Regions from separate parts of the Lactiplantibacillus sp. YT640 genome, predicted to be linked through region 3. Evidence: predicted binding sites of a transcription regulator. Region 3 holds the regulator's gene; each other region holds the start of a gene.
What was found. Region 3 encodes Rex, which represses fermentation and respiration genes when NADH is low (regulators of the CRP and FNR family bind a similar motif). Its sites were predicted from a motif close to TTGTGAANTANTTCACAA; they were not measured.

Region 1: the regulator Rex is predicted to act here: its motif matches at 2,699-2,716, upstream of ACOV1R_RS12450 (shikimate dehydrogenase).
Region 2: the regulator Rex is predicted to act here: its motif matches at 2,691-2,708, upstream of ACOV1R_RS09850 (iron-containing alcohol dehydrogenase).

The regions. Positions count from the first base shown of each region.
Region 1 is NZ_JBMNVY010000024.1:12,817-19,053, forward strand. Features, by position in the region: gene aroE (shikimate dehydrogenase) at 1-405, shown strand, start outside; gene ACOV1R_RS12440 (MFS transporter) at 407-1,648, shown strand; gene ACOV1R_RS12445 (LysR family transcriptional regulator) at 1,682-2,611, opposite strand; gene ACOV1R_RS12450 (shikimate dehydrogenase) at 2,750-3,634, shown strand; gene aroD (type I 3-dehydroquinate dehydratase) at 3,658-4,416, shown strand; gene ACOV1R_RS12460 (FAD:protein FMN transferase) at 4,450-5,406, shown strand; gene ACOV1R_RS12465 (FAD-dependent oxidoreductase) at 5,399-6,237, shown strand, end outside.
Region 2 is NZ_JBMNVY010000014.1:18,870-25,106, reverse strand. Features, by position in the region: gene ACOV1R_RS09855 (NAD(P)-dependent alcohol dehydrogenase) at 1-350, shown strand, start outside; gene ACOV1R_RS09850 (iron-containing alcohol dehydrogenase) at 1,420-2,592, opposite strand; gene ACOV1R_RS09845 (transglycosylase) at 2,888-3,283, opposite strand; gene yjeM (glutamate/gamma-aminobutyrate family transporter YjeM) at 3,580-5,064, shown strand; gene ACOV1R_RS09835 (helix-turn-helix domain-containing protein) at 5,191-6,012, shown strand; partial or broken gene ACOV1R_RS09830 (SRPBCC family protein) at 6,169-6,237, shown strand, end outside.
Region 3 is NZ_JBMNVY010000013.1:50,466-56,702, forward strand. Features, by position in the region: gene ACOV1R_RS09655 (ABC-F family ATP-binding cassette domain-containing protein) at 150-2,132, opposite strand; gene ACOV1R_RS09660 (redox-sensing transcriptional repressor Rex) at 2,301-2,978, shown strand; gene ACOV1R_RS09665 (CPBP family intramembrane glutamic endopeptidase) at 3,143-3,787, opposite strand; gene groES (co-chaperone GroES) at 3,980-4,264, shown strand; gene groL (chaperonin GroEL) at 4,320-5,945, shown strand; gene ACOV1R_RS09680 (APC family permease) at 6,195-6,237, shown strand, end outside.

The DNA of each region.
Region 1 (6,237 bases), on a different contig from region 3:
TCGTTTTATCAAAATGCTGAGTTAACGGCTCAAAAGATCATGGATAAAGTTCCCGCATGCCAAGTTACTGTAGGCGATATTAATGACCAGGAAGTCTTGACACAAGCAATTGCACAAAGTGATATTTTGGCTAACGCAACCAAGGCCGGTATGGCACCGAATGTTGAACAAACTAATATTAAGGATATGACCGTTTTTCGTTCTGATTTAGTTGTGACAGATACTGTTTATAATCCTGTTACCACAAAAATGTTAGCAGATGCAGCTGAACATGGAAGCAAAACAATTGGCGGTAAGGGGATGCTGGTTTGGCAAGGTGCCGCAGCGTTCAAATTGTACACAGGCCAAGAAATGCCCGTTGAAGAAGTAACGCAACGGTTCTTCTCAGATGATGGGGGACGTTAAGATGACAAGTAACACAAATTCAAACCGTAAATATTATGTAACAGCATTGGCATTGTACTTTGCTTACTTTATTTTAGGAATTGCCTCTTCAATAATGGGACAGTATAAAACTGAGTTTGCAAAGGCGTGGGGCGCATCCACGCTGGCTAACGGAACCATTGATGTTAGTATGGTAGTTTCTGTCATTGCTGCCTATGGTCTGGGACGGCTGATTGCTTACCCATTTGCTGGTCCAGTCTCTGATAGGATTGGGCGTCGTATCAGTGGTTTCATTGGAATTGCGTTGTACGCCGTATTCTTTTTTGGGATGATCACAGTTCACAGCATGTGGTGGGCGTATGCTATTGGTATTATTAACGGGATTGCTAATTCGTTCTTGGATACCTGTGTGTCACCAAGTGTGATGGAAATCTTTCCTAAATCGGCCTCAATTGCAAATCTATTTACAAAGTTTGCCATAACGGTTGCTCAGTTTGTATTGCCGTTCGTTATTGGTTTGGTTGCTAGTGCTCAAATGTCATATCGAGTCATTTTTATCGGGTGTGGAATTTTAATGATTGCTGATGCAATCTTAGTTCTGGTTTTACCATTTCCTAAGCAAGATAAAGCAACTGCTGAGGCTAAAACGACTACTGACAAACCGAAGCATCGTTTCACACCAGCTGCGATTGCATCAATTTTAATTGGTTTTACTAGTTCAGCGACGTTTATGATTTGGTTGAATTGCAATCAAGAGCTAGGAGCTAGTTACGGAATCAAAGACCCCAGTATCCTGCAATCATTTTATGCGGTTGGTGCAACGGTAGCGGTCTTATTAACTGCTCAGTTTATCCATATGGGGCTGAAAGAGACGACCGTATTAGTACTATATCCAAGTATTTCAATCGTCATGTTAATGTTATGTTATTTCATTAATAATCCAGTCATTCTCTATATTGGTAGTTTTGTTATTGGTTACGCTGCTGCTGGTGGGGTACTACAATTGGCGACCTCTACGACCATTGGTTTCTTTCCAGATAGTAAAGGTCTAGCGACATCCCTTGTAATGATTGCCTCAAGCGTGGCTAATTATGCTGTATTATCAGCTGCGGCATACTTGACAAAAGTTACCGGTGCTGATGCGCCACGGATGATAATTCTAATGAACATTGTGATTACGTTAATTGGGGTTGGTTTAGCATTGATTGTGAAACATGGTGGTCGGTCAACACGTACGTCGGCTGCTTCCGGTGTTGAAAGTTAATTAAAAATTGCGCCTTCAATAAAGGCGCAATTTTTAGATTGATCGTTCTTGATTAGTGTAATGTTGCCAACAATAACTGCGAATAAACTCTTGGAAACGGTGGACGGCAGGTGTAATAAAACCACTGCGACGAACGACTAAGTAAATTTGATGTTGTAATGGCTGATCAGCTAAGTGTTTGATTTGAACACGCTCGGGATTTAAAAGTGGTAAGTAGGGCATTAACGCAACACCCATATTGTAACGAACAAACCCAGCCATAGTATGATCTTCTTCTACTTCATAAGCTACCTTGGGCTGAACGTGGGCTGCTGATAGGATTTGGTCGATTAATGGTCGCAAGCCGCTATTCTGTGAAAATAAGATCATTGGATAAGGTGCTAGGTCTTCAACGTGTAGCGGATTTTTTTGTACCGCGGGATGATCATTTGGAACAACTGCAACAATTTCTTGTTGAACTAGTGGGATAAAGTCAAAGAGATGGGCAGTTAGCTGCTCACCCAGTCTATCGACGTTAGAGGCTAGAACGATGTCGTATTTTTCATCGGCTAGTGCTTGCAGGAGCACACCGGAGTTTCCTTGACCAAGCTCAAAAGTAATTGCTTGATTTTCGCTTTGATTTTTGAAATGGGACAGTAACTCAGGAACTAGTTGTTGTCCAAGGGTGTAGGTAAATCCTAATTTAACATGACCGGTATCTGGATCCATAAGTTGTTTGACGAGTTCGTTGCCTTGTGATAAATCATTTAAAGTAGCAGTGACGTATTTCAAATAAACACCGCCAATTGATGTTAACTTGATATTACGGCCATCTGCTTCAAAAAGTGGAACACCCAATTCGTGTTCGAGTTTTTTGATGGCATAACTCAACGAAGGCTGTGAGATACCTAAGTTTTCGGCAGCCTTTGCCATATGTTGTGTTCGAGCTAGCTCTTTGAAAAAAACTAAATGTCTTAAATTCATGAGGAATGCTCCTTTACTCATAGATAACTTTGATGATTTAAACAACTCATCCATATTTATTATATTAAACTAATTTGCTAACATAACAAGTGAATTGAGTAACAAACAGATAAAAATAATATTTAGGAGTGGTTTTTCATGGCAGAACGAATTGATGGGCATACTTTACTGATTGGTTTAATGGCGTATCCAATTCGTCATTCAATGTCCCCAACTATGCATAACAATGCTTTTGCTAAATTAGGACTAAATTACGCTTACTTAGCATTTGAAGTGACGAATGAAACGCTGCCAAGTGCAATTGAGTCAATCAGAACACTTGATATGCGTGGCTCCAATATTTCAATGCCAAACAAGCAAAAAGTGATTCCATTGCTTGATAAGCTTGATCCAGCAGCTAAAATGATGGGTGCGGTTAATACAATTGTTAATGATGATGGTGTTTTAACAGGTTATACGACTGATGGCATCGGATTTATGAAAGCGCTCGTGGATGAAGGCTTGGATATTCGCGAACATAAAATGACGCTAGCTGGTGCTGGTGGTGCCGGGACTGCGATCGCAGTGCAGGCTGCATTGGATGGTGTCAAAGAAATATCTATTTTTAATATGCACGATGCAACATGGGCAAATGCCGAACGGAACGTTAAACTAATTAATGAGCAGACCGACTGTCACGCCACTTTACACTCATTAGAAGATCGTGATGATTTCAAACGGGAAATCCAAAGCTCTTATATCTATACTGATTCGACAGGTGTTGGAATGAAACCACTTGAAGATAAGACGCTTGTGGACGATCCTAGTTGGTTCAGCTCAGACCAAATTGTGTTTGATACAGTATATGCACCACGAACGACTAAATTAATGAAGGTAGCTCGTCAAGCAGGATTGAAGCATGTTTACAATGGTTTAGGTATGATGCTTGAACAAGGTGCAGCAGCCTTTAAGCTGTGGACTGGCGAAGACATGCCAGTTGATTACATTCATCAGATTCTGTTTAGTGATGATCAGGATAAATAATTGATGACAGGAGGCAAGTTAAGATGCAACCAGCGATAAAGCTACGAAATATTGAACTTGGTAGTGGTCGACCTAAGTTGGCAGTGCCTATCACAGGAACGACGATTAATGATATTTTAGCAGCGACGACACCGATTTTAGCTGCACAGCCAGATGTCGTTGAATGGCGAATTGATTTTTTCAAGGATGTAATTAATCCAGAAAAGTTGAAATCGGCCGGTCAGCAACTTCGTCAGGCTTTAGGTGATATTGCCTTATTAACTACTTTCCGAACTAAAGGTGAAGGCGGCGAATTAGCACTATCAGATACTGAGTATTTTAAACTGTGTGAGACGGTCTTAGATGGTGGGTTCACGGATGCCTTAGATGTTGAGCGTTACCATGACGAACAAGCTGTTAAACAAATTGTTGCAGCAGCTCATGAGCATCAAGTAGTTGTGATCATGAGTAATCATGATTTTGATAAAACGCCGGCGGTTGCTGAGATCGTTAAGCGCCTTACTAGTATGGTCGATTATGGTGCTGACGTTGCTAAGATGGCTGTGATGCCACAATCGGTGGAGGATGTCTTAACATTACTGACAGCGACTAATATTGCACGCCAAACACTACCACAGCCAGTAATCACAATGTCGATGGGTGACTTAGGAAAAGTGTCACGGCTTGCTGGTGAAGTGTTCGGCTCTTGTTTATCATTTGCAACGGTCGGGGCGGCTTCGGCACCTGGGCAAATTGCACTTGAAAATTTACGGCCGGAATTGGAAGATCTGAAGTTAAATTAAAGCATAACTGAAAGAAATCGTGAGGTCAGAGTGATGATTGGGACACAAAAAAAGTATGTTTCACAATTTACGATGATGGGAACCGTCATCTCGCTGACATTATTTGAGCCGAATCAGTTAGCGGTCGAAGCGGTCTATGATTACTTGCAGCGGATGGATGGTGTCTTTTCTGTCAATCGTGCCGATTCAGAATTAGCTGCGATCAATCAATATGCCGGTATTCATCCAGTTTTGGTTAGCACTGAATGCTTTCAACTAGTGTCGGATGCTATTAAGTACACAAAGCAATATGCGGATAGTTTTAATGTGCTAATTGGACCGTTGGTTAAACTTTGGAAGATTGGTTTTGGTGGGCATCAAGTACCAGCGGCCAAGGGAATTAGCCAACGATTAGCCTTATTAGATACGCACGAAGTTATCCTAGATGAAGCCCAATCGAGTATCTACTTGCGTCAATCTGGCATGCAATTAGATCTTGGTGCGATTGCCAAGGGGTATTTTGCCGATCAGGTCGTTAAGCAGTTACAGCAGGCTGGCATTACCAGCGCTATTGTTAATCTTGGTGGTAACGTTAAGCTATTAGGGGCCAATCCGCTAACCGATAATCGGCGTTGGCAAGTTGGAATTCAAGCACCCGAAGCGCCACGTGGCTATCCAGCGCTACAGGTTGAAACGCCTGCTAGAACGGTAGTGACGTCAGGTATCTTCGAACGATATTTTAAAATTGGCAATCACCGCTACCACCATATCCTTGATCCGCGAACTGGTTATCCGGTTGAAAATCAAGTTGATCAGGTGTCGATTATAACTGAACGGTCAGAATTAGCTGAAGTGTTATCAACGGTGGCCTACTTTGAAGGGCCAAACCGTGGTTGTCAACTAATCGAACAGTTGCCACATACGGAAGCAATTTTTATTGATCATGAACAACAGGTAACAGTTACCAGTGGCTTAACGCCGCGACGCAAAGGAGTGTTTACTATTGAGTAAAAAACAAATTACCGGCCAAGCAATGGGCCACAACGGTATTATCAATTATGAAGTTGACGTGCAAGATAATAAGATTGAGGATTTGAAAATATTAAAGCATTCCGAAACGTCGGGGATCTTTAACCAAGTCATTGATAAATTGAAACAAAATATCATTACGGAACAATCATTCAATGTTGACACAATTAGTGGTGCAACGGTGATGACCCAAGCGTTACTTAAGTCGGCAGATAAGGCTGTAACCGATGCTGGTGTTGATGTGCAGCCAGTTCCTAAGAAAAAAGCCCCCAAGACGCAAAACTTGCGGACCGACGTGCTCATTATTGGTGGCGGAGAAGCGGGCTTAGTCGCTGGCTGTCGAGCGTTGACAATGGGTCAGAAGGTTATCTTAGTTGAAAAGAACGGCTATCTTGGTGGTGCGACGATTCTGAATGGTTCTAACGTTGTTGGTACCGGGTCTGATGTTGCTGCGCAAATTTTTGATAATAATCATGATACGCCAGAAATGTTGGCACAAGATGTTGCTCGTGAAAGCTTGGAGACGAACTATCCAGCTTTGACCGACCTAATGGTGCATAACATTGGTCCAGCCATTGATTTTATTAGTAAGTTTGCAGATTTACATTATCAAAAAGCACAGACGCAAACGCCAGAACATTCGATTAACCGTCAGATTGAACTACCTTCAGCAAGTAGCTATGAATTCATTCAAAAAGTTTCGAAGGCGTTTGCTGCTGCGGGTGGTCAAATTATGTTGGATACTCGAGTCGAGAAGCTTATGTTGGACAACGATAAAAAGTTACGCGGTGTGATTGCTGCTCAAAAGGACCA
Region 2 (6,237 bases), on a different contig from region 3:
CCGTTGATACGACTGGGGTAGAACCAGTTATGGTTTCTGCAATCCACGCACTTGCTCAAGGTGGGACTGCTGCTTTGATTGCCGTTACGGCCAAAAATATCACCATTAGCTCATGGAACGATTTGTGTGTTGATGATAAGAAAGTCATTGGTGTTAACATGGGTGATGCCATCCCTGGCGTTGATATTCCACGGTTAATCGATTTCTATCAACATGGCATGTTCCCATTTGAAAAGACCGAAAAGTTCTATAAGTTTGAGGATATTAATCAAGCTAATGCTGATTCAGGTAGCGGCAAGACCATCAAACCTGTCTTGATCATTGATGAAGATTATCAACCGGGGAAATAGCTGCCGGCTGGGTGCCATCAGTTTATGATGAATAACTTCTAAAACGGCGATGTCAAAAGTTGATTTTGACATCGCCGCTTTTTGTGTTAAACACAAGCCGCTTGGACGGCTTGCATAATTTGTGATTAAAACGTGCCGATTCTTAAATTCAAAAACAACCAGTTATGGACCGCTGGGAAAAGTTCGACTCAGCGTAAACTTGTTTAGTTAGTTCGTCCTACACCGACCTCCAGGCATTTCTGCCAATTGCCGGAACGTGGTGGGCACAGATTTAAGCCGAAGCCCACGTCTCAAATACTGGCCTTTCACTAACCAAGCAAAGGACGCTTGCTAAGTGAAATTTCACCACTGGGCATTGGCCGAAACGCCTTCCAGTCGGGACAGTGTTCGAATGGCGGACATGTGCGTACCCAACTTTTGGTGAATTCGTCATTGTTTTTCATAAACCATAATTTTGTCAATCAACTGTCAGGGTGAAAATGATATTGAGATAGCTCACTAATCCTGAATTGGTGTAGTAAGATTTAAGCTCTTGACAGAGGGCTTAATACACCTAACGCTTTGTTTAAAGTTCCAGTATCAAATAGCGAACAACAAATTGTACCGAGTTCGGTGGTCGTTCATTAGCCATTTGAGCGGCTTCCCGAAACGTGTTCGGGGCCACTAAAGCCTGTGCTTGCTACGCCAACGGACTAATGCCAAAACAGCATTAATCCGTTGGCCAGGCAATGCTCGGCTTCAACTCGTGGCCCCTCACCCAGCCCCGGAGGTCGGAATAGGACGCGCACCGGCTGACGAATAACAATCTAAACTTGGCACGTTTTAATCACAAATCAGGACAAATTAATTTGCACAATGCGTGTTCTGATAGATATTCTTATCTGTGTTTGTCGGTTTATTGTTGCGGTGTTTATTTTGAATAGCGCGTCCAAACGTGGGGTGCATGGCATTGCCGAGTAACGATTCGAGTTGTAGAGAGGTCCCAATCAAATAATCGGTTCAAGAATTTACTATGAATTCTTGAACCGATTATTTGCTGTGAATGATTTAGTTAACTTTGAATGGGGGATTACTTGGCATCATATGCGGCTTGGAAAATCTTGATGATGTCTTCTTTAGTGCCTTTGCGTGGGTTAGAGAAGGCGTTACCGTCTTTAAGCGCATTAGTCGCCATGTGTTCGAAGTCCTCGATCTTGGCGCCAATTTCCTTGATGGAATGCGGAATGCCAACGTCTTCGCTGAGTTGTTTCATCGCTTTGATAGCTAATTCGGCAGCATCACGAGTCGATAAGCCATCAGTGTTTTCGCCCATAATTTTGGCGAGCTCGGCGAAACGTTCGGGGCACGCGATTAGATTATATTCTTCAACGTAGGGTAAGAGCAGCGCGCAGCAGACACCGTGGGGTGCGTCATATTGGCCGCCGAGCTGGTGGGCCATGGCGTGCACGTAACCTAGATTGGCGTTGTTAAAGGCCATGCCGGCTAACATTTCAGCTTCGACCATGTGTGTCCGGGCTTCTAGGTTATGCCCATTGGCGACGGCTTCGCGTAATGATGTTTCGATTAATTTGATGGCCTGGATGCACTGTGAATCGGTAATCGGATTGTGATCGACAGAAACAAAGGGTTCGATAGCCTGGACAAAAGCATCCATGCCAGTTGCGGCCGTGAGTCCCTTAGGAACATCTAGCATGAGAGTGGGATCGTTAAAGGACACGAGTGGCATGTTACGCCATGAAGCAACGACGAACTTATAATGCGTTTCTTCATTCGTAATGACACAGTGACGGGTCAATTCAGAACCAGTCCCAGCGGTAGTGTTGACCGCAATCAGTGGTGGTAGGGCATTCTTGAGTGTTTCGATTCCTGCTAACTTAGTGATATCGTCGCCGTTAGTCATGATGATGCCGGCACCTTTTCCGGTATCGTGGGCAGAACCACCGCCAATAGTAATCAGGGAGTCCGCTTGATTGGCTTGATATAAGGCTTTAACAGCTTGAATGTTATGAATTTTAGGGTTGGGTTCAACTTGATTATAAATTACGTAGTCAATCCCGGCAGCATCCAGTGACCGCCGCACCTGAGCAACGGCGCCGTCTGGCAGACTTTCAAGAAATTTGTCGGTGACGATGACTGGCTTGTGCATACCAAGAGTTTTGGCACGCTCGCCGATTTTACTAATGACACCAGGACCGAAAAAGTTAACGCTAGGCATTAAGAAATCAAAATTACGTTCAGTCATATTAATAACCTCTTTTTATATTGTAATCGCTATCATTACTAATTTACGAATCAAATTATAGTCGTAATAATTACAATTTGCAATACTTTTTGGCTAATTAATTATATTTTTCACAATATCGTTTAGAAAAGGTGCGGCAATCACGGCATACCTGTTGTAACCAAGTGTTAAATGACGGTGAACTATAGTCCTCATGCTATTTGATATTACTGCCTACAAAAAGACGACTAATTACAAAGATTCACAATCTTAGTAATTAGTCGTCTTTTTAGTGTGATCCAATAGAAAAATTGGGTTAGTACCAGTGATGATGTTGCCAGAACCGTTTGGCCTTGACCCAGGAGCCGTAGCGCGAGGCGACGTAGGTATTAGCACGTTTTTCCTGATTGACGGGTGACAAGTTGCCGTGTAAGTATGAGCGCAACAATTGATAGCGACCGTAGCAGCGGCCATTACGAGCTGTATAACTGTATCCAGATTCACGATAGGCGATCCAATTTTTGGCAGCGCGGTTGGCTTTCGAAAGCTTGGCGTTGATCTTGGCAATTTGCTGGGCTTGGCTAAGCTTCTTGGAGGCCTGGGCGGTGATTGTGGTTTGTGGTCCAAGACTAGTAGTCACGTTAACGACAACCCCGAAGACACAACTAGCCAAAACTAATAGCAACATGGTTTTAAAGTTAAATTTTTTCATGATATGTATAACCCCGTTTTATATTTTCCCTAAGCTGATAAGTGTAGAATACGCCAATTATGTGTCAGCTATGTTAAAGAAAAGTTACTATGTTATTAAATGAACGTTTCCGTTATGAAATAGTTTTTGTCAATAACTGTTGCGGCAATTGTTTAGATGAATAATTGCGCTGACTATCACATGAAAAAATCATAATATTGTTAGGAAAACTAAAGCGCTTTATTGCCTTCGTTCGGTAATCTTAAATTGGAATAGCTTTACAAAAGTATTAAAGGAGTAAGTGAGGGAGTGCAATAATGGCAACAAAAGATAATGAAAAGATTACATTGATGGCGCTAGTCATGATGATCTTTACGACCGTTTTCGGATTTGCCAATAGTACGGTGGCCTATTATTTAATGGGTTACAGCTCGATTCTATTTTACCTAGTCGCAGCCGTACTGTTCTTCATCCCGTTCGCGCTAATGATGGCGGAGTTCGGGGCAGCGGTTAAGTCTGATAGTAGCGGGATGTACAAGTGGCTGGAAGTGAGTGTGAATGCGAAATTTGCGTTCGTGGGCACGTTCATGTGGTTTGCGTCGTACATTATTTGGTTAGTCTCAACGTCAGCTAAAGTCTGGATTCCGTTTACGACCATCTTCTTTGGGAGCGATCAAACGCAGCGCTTTGCGATGTTTGGTCTGAATGCGACGCAGATGATTGGGATTTTGTCCTGTCTATGGATGGTGCTAGTGACGTTCGTTTCCATCAAAGGGATGAAAGGCATTGTGCGGGTCACGAGTTTAGGCGGCCTGGCGGTGACCAGTTTGACTGCAATCCTGTTAGTGGTTTCGGGGGTCGTTTTAGCCTTGAATCACGGACAATTCGCACAACCGTTACAACATGTGATGACGTCACCAAATCCAAGTTATCAGCATCCAGTCGGGTTACTCGGGTTTGCCGTTTTCGCCATTTTTGCTTACGGTGGGCTAGAAGTTCTCGGTGGGATGGTTGATAAGACCAAGAACCCCGAAAAGACCTTCCCACGCGGAATTATTATTTCTGCCATCGTCATTACCTTAGGCTATGGCCTGGGAATCTTCTGCTGGGGGATTAGTACGAACTGGCAAGCCGTTTTGTCGAATCCAACGACTAACCTCGGTAATATTAGTTATGTCATGATGCAAAACTTGGGCTATGTTTTAGGGCAAGCGCTTGGTTTGAGTACAGCGGCCGCTAAGACAATGGGACTGTGGTTTGCACGGTACACCGGCTTAGGGATGTTCCTCGCTTACAGTGGGGCGTTCTTCACCTTAACTTATTCACCATTGAAGACGCTTATCTTGGGAACACCTAAGGAACTGTGGCCGAAGAAATTTACGAAGCTCAACAAAGCTGGTATGCCAAGTTATGCCATGATGGTTCAATGTGCCATCGTGATTGTGATCATCTTGGTGGCGTCCTTTGCAACGGCAGACGCGTCAGCCTTTTACAATGTGTTGACCTTAATGGCGAACGTTTCGATGACGTTACCATACCTCTTCTTGCTATACGCGTTTCCGAAGTTTAAGGAAAACCAGAACATTGTTAAGCCTTTTGAAGTGTACAAGTCATTGGCTTGGACGAAAATTATTAGTTGGGTCGTGTTCATTGTCGTCTTAGGCGCGAATGTCTTCACGTTGATCCAGCCAATCTTGGAAACTGGGCAGATTCAAAATACGATTTGGATGCTAGTTGGACCAATTGTCTTCGGTGTGGCCGGGATTATTTGGTATCAAGTTCGAGAACGGCATGTCAATTAAATAACCAATTTCAAAATACCATTCGATTGCTGACTGATAAAACAGCATTGAATGGTATTTTTTAAGTGCCTTAATATGGGAAATTTAGTACACTCATTAGCAAAAGCTATCTAGGGGGGAATGGTCATGACATTGGGAACTGCGTTAAAGCAGGCACGCAAAGCCAAGCAACTCAATCAAAAGCAAGCTGCCCGGGGAATTTGTGCACAATCGATGCTGTCAGCAATTGAAAATGATCGCTACGTGCCGAATGCCCGGCTATTACTGGCGCTGTGTCAGCGATTAGGGGTCGCGGTTAGTACGTTGAGCCTAGCCGACGATTTTGAGATCAGTGCCGAGCAAGCGTTTAATGACCGCGTTCGGCAGATGTGCAATGCCCATCAGTATCAGCAATTGAAGGATTGGCTATTACAGCCAACCACTTTGGAACATGTTCAAACGGATGAGCAGACTCAGGCTTACTATTATTATCTGGGTGTCGCCTGTTGGCAGGTTGATCGCACATCGGATGCTGCACAACAAAATTTACGGCTGGCAATTGGTATGGCTGCTCCCAGCTCGCCGCCGACAACGTTGACACGCTTGGCCTTGATTTCGTTAGCCGTCGTTAAGGCGCACCACCATCCTCAAGCCCCAGTCGCGGCCTTAGTCACCCGGGCACTCGCTGACATTGATGCGAGTGCATATGAAGAAAATGCCAACATTGTTTTTTACCTTGCTGGGTTGGTGGCCTATGAACAACATGATTCCCAGTTGGCGGTGGCCCGTTTGACGCAGGGGTTGGCCTTTGCGACTACACACGATTCACACTACATGCTGGCTAATATTTATCAGTTGATGGCGCAACTCGCAATGGCGGCGGGGGAGACTGCCACGGCGCAGGTTGCCAGTCAACGGTCACAAGTTTTCAAAGACCTGTTTAAAGAACAAATTAACGACCGCCTGTAAATTATCAGTATTCTGATTTTATGTTGGCGTCCCCACCGTGTATTTTATAATCACCAACTAAATACATGTGCACTTGATCTAACGGTCCGTTATTGATTTGGAGTGGTTGGCCGTAATAACGATGACCGGGTCAGGATGAACATTGGGGGTTATAAAATGACAACAGCATTATTTACCAATCAAGTATTAACACAGGCAACTCCAGCAACGGTGCGAGCATTGCTA
Region 3 (6,237 bases):
GCGGGCTTAAGCTGGTCATTTTTGATTCTAGGAATCATCCTCTTTCAATCATGATTTATGCCGCGGATAGGGGCAAAATAATAGTCGCCTCAAGAATTATATTAATTCTTGAGGCGACTATTATTTTTATCTGATGAGTCGTTGGAAAATTAGCTCAATTCTTCTAAAGCTTCAGCTTGTTCGGTCCATTCGGTTTCAACTTGTTCTTGTTGAGTATTGATGGCTTCAAGTTCTTTTTGTAGGTCTTGTAGTTTACCAACATCGGCCGATACTTCAGGTTGCGCCATTTCAGTTTGAATCTGTGTGGCTTGTTCATCTAAGGCAGTCATCTGTTCTTCCAGGGCGGCAACTGAGCGCTCAAGCTTGCGTTTTTCACGTTGTTGCTGCTTGCTGGCTTGGTAATTTTGCTGGCCTTTGGAGCGGGGAGCAGCAGTTGTGGCACTGGTTGAATCCGCTGCACCGGCTTCAGCAGCTTTTTCGGCCGCTTGGCTAGCAGCCGCAGCCGCGATTTCAGCTTGCTCTTGTTTCTTGTCGATGTAGTAGTCGTAATCACCTAAGAAGAGTTCCGTGCCTTCCGGAGAAACCTCTACGACACTCGTGGCGACTTGGTTAATGAAGTAGCGGTCATGTGACACGAACAAAAGGGTGCCGTCAAAGTCGTTGAGGGCGACTTCCAAAACTTCACGGCTATCGATATCCAAGTGGTTAGTTGGTTCATCTAAGATTAAGAAGTTGTCATTTTGCATGGCAAGTTTGGTCAACAGTAACCGGGCTCGTTCTCCACCAGATAGGGCATGAACGGGTTTATCAACATCTTCACCAGTGAAGAGAAAACTGCCCAAAATGGTACGAATGTCTTTTTCAGGAGTGGTGGGATGTTCATCCCAAAGTTCACTGAGGACGGTTTTTTTGTCGTTTAAATTACGTTGCTCTTGATCGTAGTAGCCCGTAACGACGTTGGTGCCAAAAACGGCCTGGCCTTTAATGAATGGAATCTGTCCCAAAATACTCTTTAGGAAAGTCGATTTTCCAATACCGTTCGGTCCAACGATGGCAATAGCTTCATGTTTCTTAATATTCAAGTTGTCGGGTTCCGAAAGAATCTGACCATCATAGCCCACGGCTGCATCTTTGACGGTCAACACAATGTTGCCGCTTTGTTTAGCCGCATGAAAGCCAAAGTGGGCAGTCTTCTCGTCACTATCAGGGCGGTCAAGGCAGTCCATCTTTGCTAACTGCTTACGCCGAGCCTGGGCCCGTTTTGTCGTAGAAGCACGCACGATGTTACGATTAACAAAGTCTTCAAGCTTGCTGATCTCCGCTTGTTGCTTTTCATAATGTTTCCATTGTGCTTGGATTCGAGCCGCTTTTTCTTGCACAAACTGGTCGTAGTTACCAGTGTAGTGCACCATTTCATGGTGTGATAAGTCATAGACTTCGTTAACGACCCGGTCTAAGAAATAACGGTCATGGCTAACGATTAGCAGCGCACCAGAGTAAGACTGGAGATAGCTTTCCAACCAAGTAAGGGTTTCGACGTCCAAGTGGTTCGTCGGTTCGTCAAGGATAAGCAAGTCCCGTTTTTCAAGTAACAACTTGGCCAAGGCCAACTGGGTCTTTTGTCCACCGGATAGTGCCGTCACCGACTTATCGTACACATCGGCGTCGAATTGGAAGCCGTGCAACACGCCCCGAATCTCAGCTTGGTAGCCGTACCCGTTTTTTTGTTGAAATTCAGTTTGAATCTGATCATAGGTTTTCAGGGTCTGTTGATAAGCCTGCTCATCATTCATGATTGCGGGGTCGCTCAATTGATTTTCGAGCTGGTGCATCCGTTTTTCGATGGCATGTAACTCAGCAAAGACACTACTCATTTCTTCCCAAATCGTATTGTTACTATCCAGTCCTTGGTCTTGCGCCAAGTAACCGATTGTTAAGCCCTTGCGCATTGAAATATGGCCTTCGTCCGGTACCGTTTCGCCGGCAATCATTTTAAGTAAGGTTGATTTTCCGGCCCCGTTTCGACCGACAAGGGCCACCCGAGCGTGTTCTTGAATATCCATTTGTACGTTATCGAACAAGACATCGGCGCCAAAACGCCGCATAACTTGCTGTACTTGTAGTAAAATCACGCTTTATTAAGCTCCTTTCACATTTAATTCGTGACATAATTGTAGCATATTGTAACGGCCTGACCCAATTATTCGGAATAATAAGTAATTATTATTTCACAAAGTCACGCGTTATGCTAGAATAGTGTCAGCAAATTCACAAACTTTTAATTAGGAGGACACGTCCGAATGGCAGAAACAAAAATTCCACGGGCAACGGCAAAACGGTTACCGATTTATTACCGCTATTTAAATATCTTGCTAGATGCAGATAAGAAGCGGGTCTCATCGACCGAGTTGTCCGAGGCGGTTAAAGTAGATTCAGCAACGATTCGGCGAGATTTCTCGTATTTTGGGGCGCTCGGCAAACGAGGGTATGGATACGATGTTGAAACGTTACTTGCATTTTTCAAAAAGATTTTAAATCAAGACACCTTAACGAATGTTGCTTTAATTGGGGTCGGTAATTTGGGCCACGCCCTACTGAACTTTAATTTTCACAAAAACAGTAATGTCCGCATTTCAGCAGCATTTGATGTCAACGAGGCGATTGCCAATACAGTCCAAAGTGGGGTTCCAGTGTACCCAATGACGGAGCTCAAAAAGCAATTGATCGAACAACAGATTGAGATTGCTATCTTAACGGTGCCAACCACGGTTGTTCAGAAAATTACCGATGACTTGGTTGATGCAAACGTCAAAGGAATCATGAACTTTACGCCGTTACGAATCTCCGTTCCTGAGACAGTACGGGTTCAGAACGTTGATTTGACCAACGAATTACAAACATTGATCTACTTCATTGAACATTACGGTCAGCAATTAGGTGACAATGGTAATGACGATGAAAATGAGACTGAAGATTAATAACTCGCTTTATCTTTGAAATTAAATGGCTATAAAAAGGCCTCTCTGAATTATTCAGGGAAGCCTTTTTAACATACTTAGATCACGAATCATTGATTGTAACGTATAAATATTCGGTGAAAATTAACGTTGAAACGCTAGGTTAGCGCTACCTAGTAATGATACTAGTGCAGTAAGCCTAATAATGTGGGTAACACAACCGATGCGTTCATTAGGATGTGAGCCGTCATCGATGTTTGAATCCGACCGGTGTGCTGGTATAACCAGCAGAATAATAACCCGATAAAGGCATAGAGGATAAAGTGACCATCCGCATGTGCAAAGCTAAATAGCACACTAGAAATCAAGGCCGCCCCAATCTGACCAGTAACCGCACTTAGATTGCCAAAGATAACTTTGCGGAAGACGATTTCTTCCATAATCGGGGCACCGACAATGATGGCTAAGAAGAAAGCGGGATATTGTTGCCCAACAGTTAAGAGGGTGGTCGTGTTGGTTGACGCTGTTGACTGTCCCAGTAAAGCCGTCATTTTTAAAATGATGACTTGACCAACGATGACTAGGACAAGACCGATCAATCCCCAGATGAACGTCATGAACCAGTTACTTGGTTGTTTTTCAACAACGTTTTTTGTCCGCATGCGACTCGCCAACCAGATGAGTAGGATTGCACCGACTAAGTAGTCGACCGTTTGAATCACGAATACTTGGGCCCCTAGCTGATGGAAAGCAGTCACAAGGACGCTCGGTAGTGCGTAAATAATAAAGTAGATGATAAGAATAAAGATTGATTGGCGGCGATTAACCATCAAGTCACGTCCTTTTAAAAGTTTGATTTAAGATTTATTGATACTTCAATAGTATTCATTATAGTCGATTTGACATTCTTTGACTAATAATTGACAAATCACTTGCAATCTTGAATTAAAATGATATAGTTGACAATGTAATTAGCACTTGAGGTTGAGGAGTGCTAAAAAAGAATAAATGGAGGGATTCACGTGTTAAAACCATTAGGAGATCGCGTTATCTTGCAACAACAAGAAGAAGAAGAACAAACAATTGGCGGTATTGTCATTGCCAATAACGCTAAGGAAAAGCCCCAAAGCGGTAAGGTTGTTGCCGTCAATGACGGTCGTGTTTTAGATAACGGGACAAAAGTTGACCCCAGCGTGAAGGTCGGCGATCAAGTATTATTCGATAAGTATGCCGGTACCGAAGTCAAGTATCAAGGTGCTAAGTATTTGGTATTGCACGAAAAAGATATTGTTGCAATCGAAGACTAATCCATTTAAATTGCGCAACTTAAAATAAATTAAATTCATGAGGTGAATAGAGATAATGGCTAAAGAATTAAAGTTCTCTGAAGATGCACGTTCAGCGATGCTAAAAGGTGTCGATCAATTAGCTGACACAGTTAAGTCAACGTTAGGTCCTAAGGGTCGCAACGTTGTTTTGGAACAATCATATGGTTCACCAACAATTACTAATGATGGTGTAACGATTGCTAAGGCGATCGAATTAGACGATCATTTCGAAAACATGGGTGCTAAGTTAGTTTCTGAAGTTGCTTCAAAGACTAATGACATCGCTGGTGATGGGACGACTACTGCAACGGTCTTAACACAATCAATCGTTAATGAAGGTATGAAGAACGTTACGGCCGGTGCTAACCCTGTTGGCATTCGTCGTGGGATTGAAGAAGCTACTAAGACGGCGGTTGACTCATTACACGCTATGGCACACGAAGTTAAGACGCAAGAAGATATTGCGCAAATCGCTTCTGTATCTTCAGCAAGTGAAGAAACTGGTAAATTGATTGCCGAAGCCATGGAAAAAGTTGGTCATGACGGTGTTATCACGATTGAAGAATCACGTGGTGTTGATACTAGCTTAGACGTTGTTGAAGGGATGCAATTCGACCGCGGCTACTTATCACAATACATGGTTACTGATAATGATAAGATGGAGGCGGATCTTGACAATCCATATATCTTAATTACTGATAAGAAGATTTCAAACATTCAAGATATCTTACCACTATTACAATCCATCGTTGAACAAGGCAAGCCATTGTTGATCATTGCTGATGACATTTCTGGTGAAGCTTTACCAACCTTAGTCTTGAACAAGATGCGTGGGACGTTTAACGTTGTCGCCGTTAAGGCACCCGGTTTTGGTGATCGGCGTAAGGAACAATTACAAGATATCGCTATCTTAACTGGCGGGACGGTTATCACTGACGACCTTGGCCTTGAATTGAAGGACACGACCATCGATCAATTAGGTCAAGCCAACAAAGTTACGGTTACTAAGGATAACACCACCATTGTTGAAGGCGCTGGTTCCAAGGATGCTATCTCAGAACGGGTTGAATTTATCCGTAACCAAATCGGTGAAACAACTTCTGACTTTGACAAAGAAAAGTTACAAGAACGTTTAGCTAAATTAGCTGGTGGGGTTGCCGTTGTTCGTGTCGGTGCCGCTACTGAAACTGAATTGAAGGAACGTAAATACCGGATTGAAGATGCTTTGAACGCAACTCGGGCCGCCGTTGAAGAAGGCTTTGTTGCTGGTGGTGGTACTGCTTTGATTAACGTTATCAAAGATGTTGCTGCATTGAAGGAAACTGGTGACGTTCAAACTGGGATCAACATTGTTAAACGTGCTTTGGAAGAACCAGTTCGCCAAATCGCTGAAAATGCTGGTTTGGAAGGCTCTGTTATCGTTGAAAAGATGAAGGAACAAAAGCCAGGTGTTGGTTTCAACGCCGCAACTGATGAATGGGTTGACATGATCAAAGCTGGTATCGTGGACCCAACTAAGGTAACGCGTTCTGCTTTACAAAATGCCGCTTCTGTTTCAGCCCTTCTCTTAACGACTGAAGCCGTTGTCGCTGAAAAACCTGAAGAAAATGCACCAGCTGCACCAGCCGCACCAAACCCAGGTATGGGCGGTATGATGTAAACAAATCGTAACATTAAGCACTTACTCGGCTGAGTAAGTGCTTTTTTAGTGCTGTTAGGGTGTGAATCGACTAGAATAAAGGTATTGATTTATCCATATTAGAGCGGTAGGATTAGTCGTTAACGCAAAATGTGGGTGCGGTGAAGCACCCGACATTTAACTGGTAGTATTTGGCAGGGTAAAGTAGTAGAATCTACTTTGACTCAGTTTACTTTGGGATAATTATTTTGGAATAAAGGAGTTATTATCATGTGGCGTTATTTAAAGCGGTTAGTTATTGGGAAACCGTTAA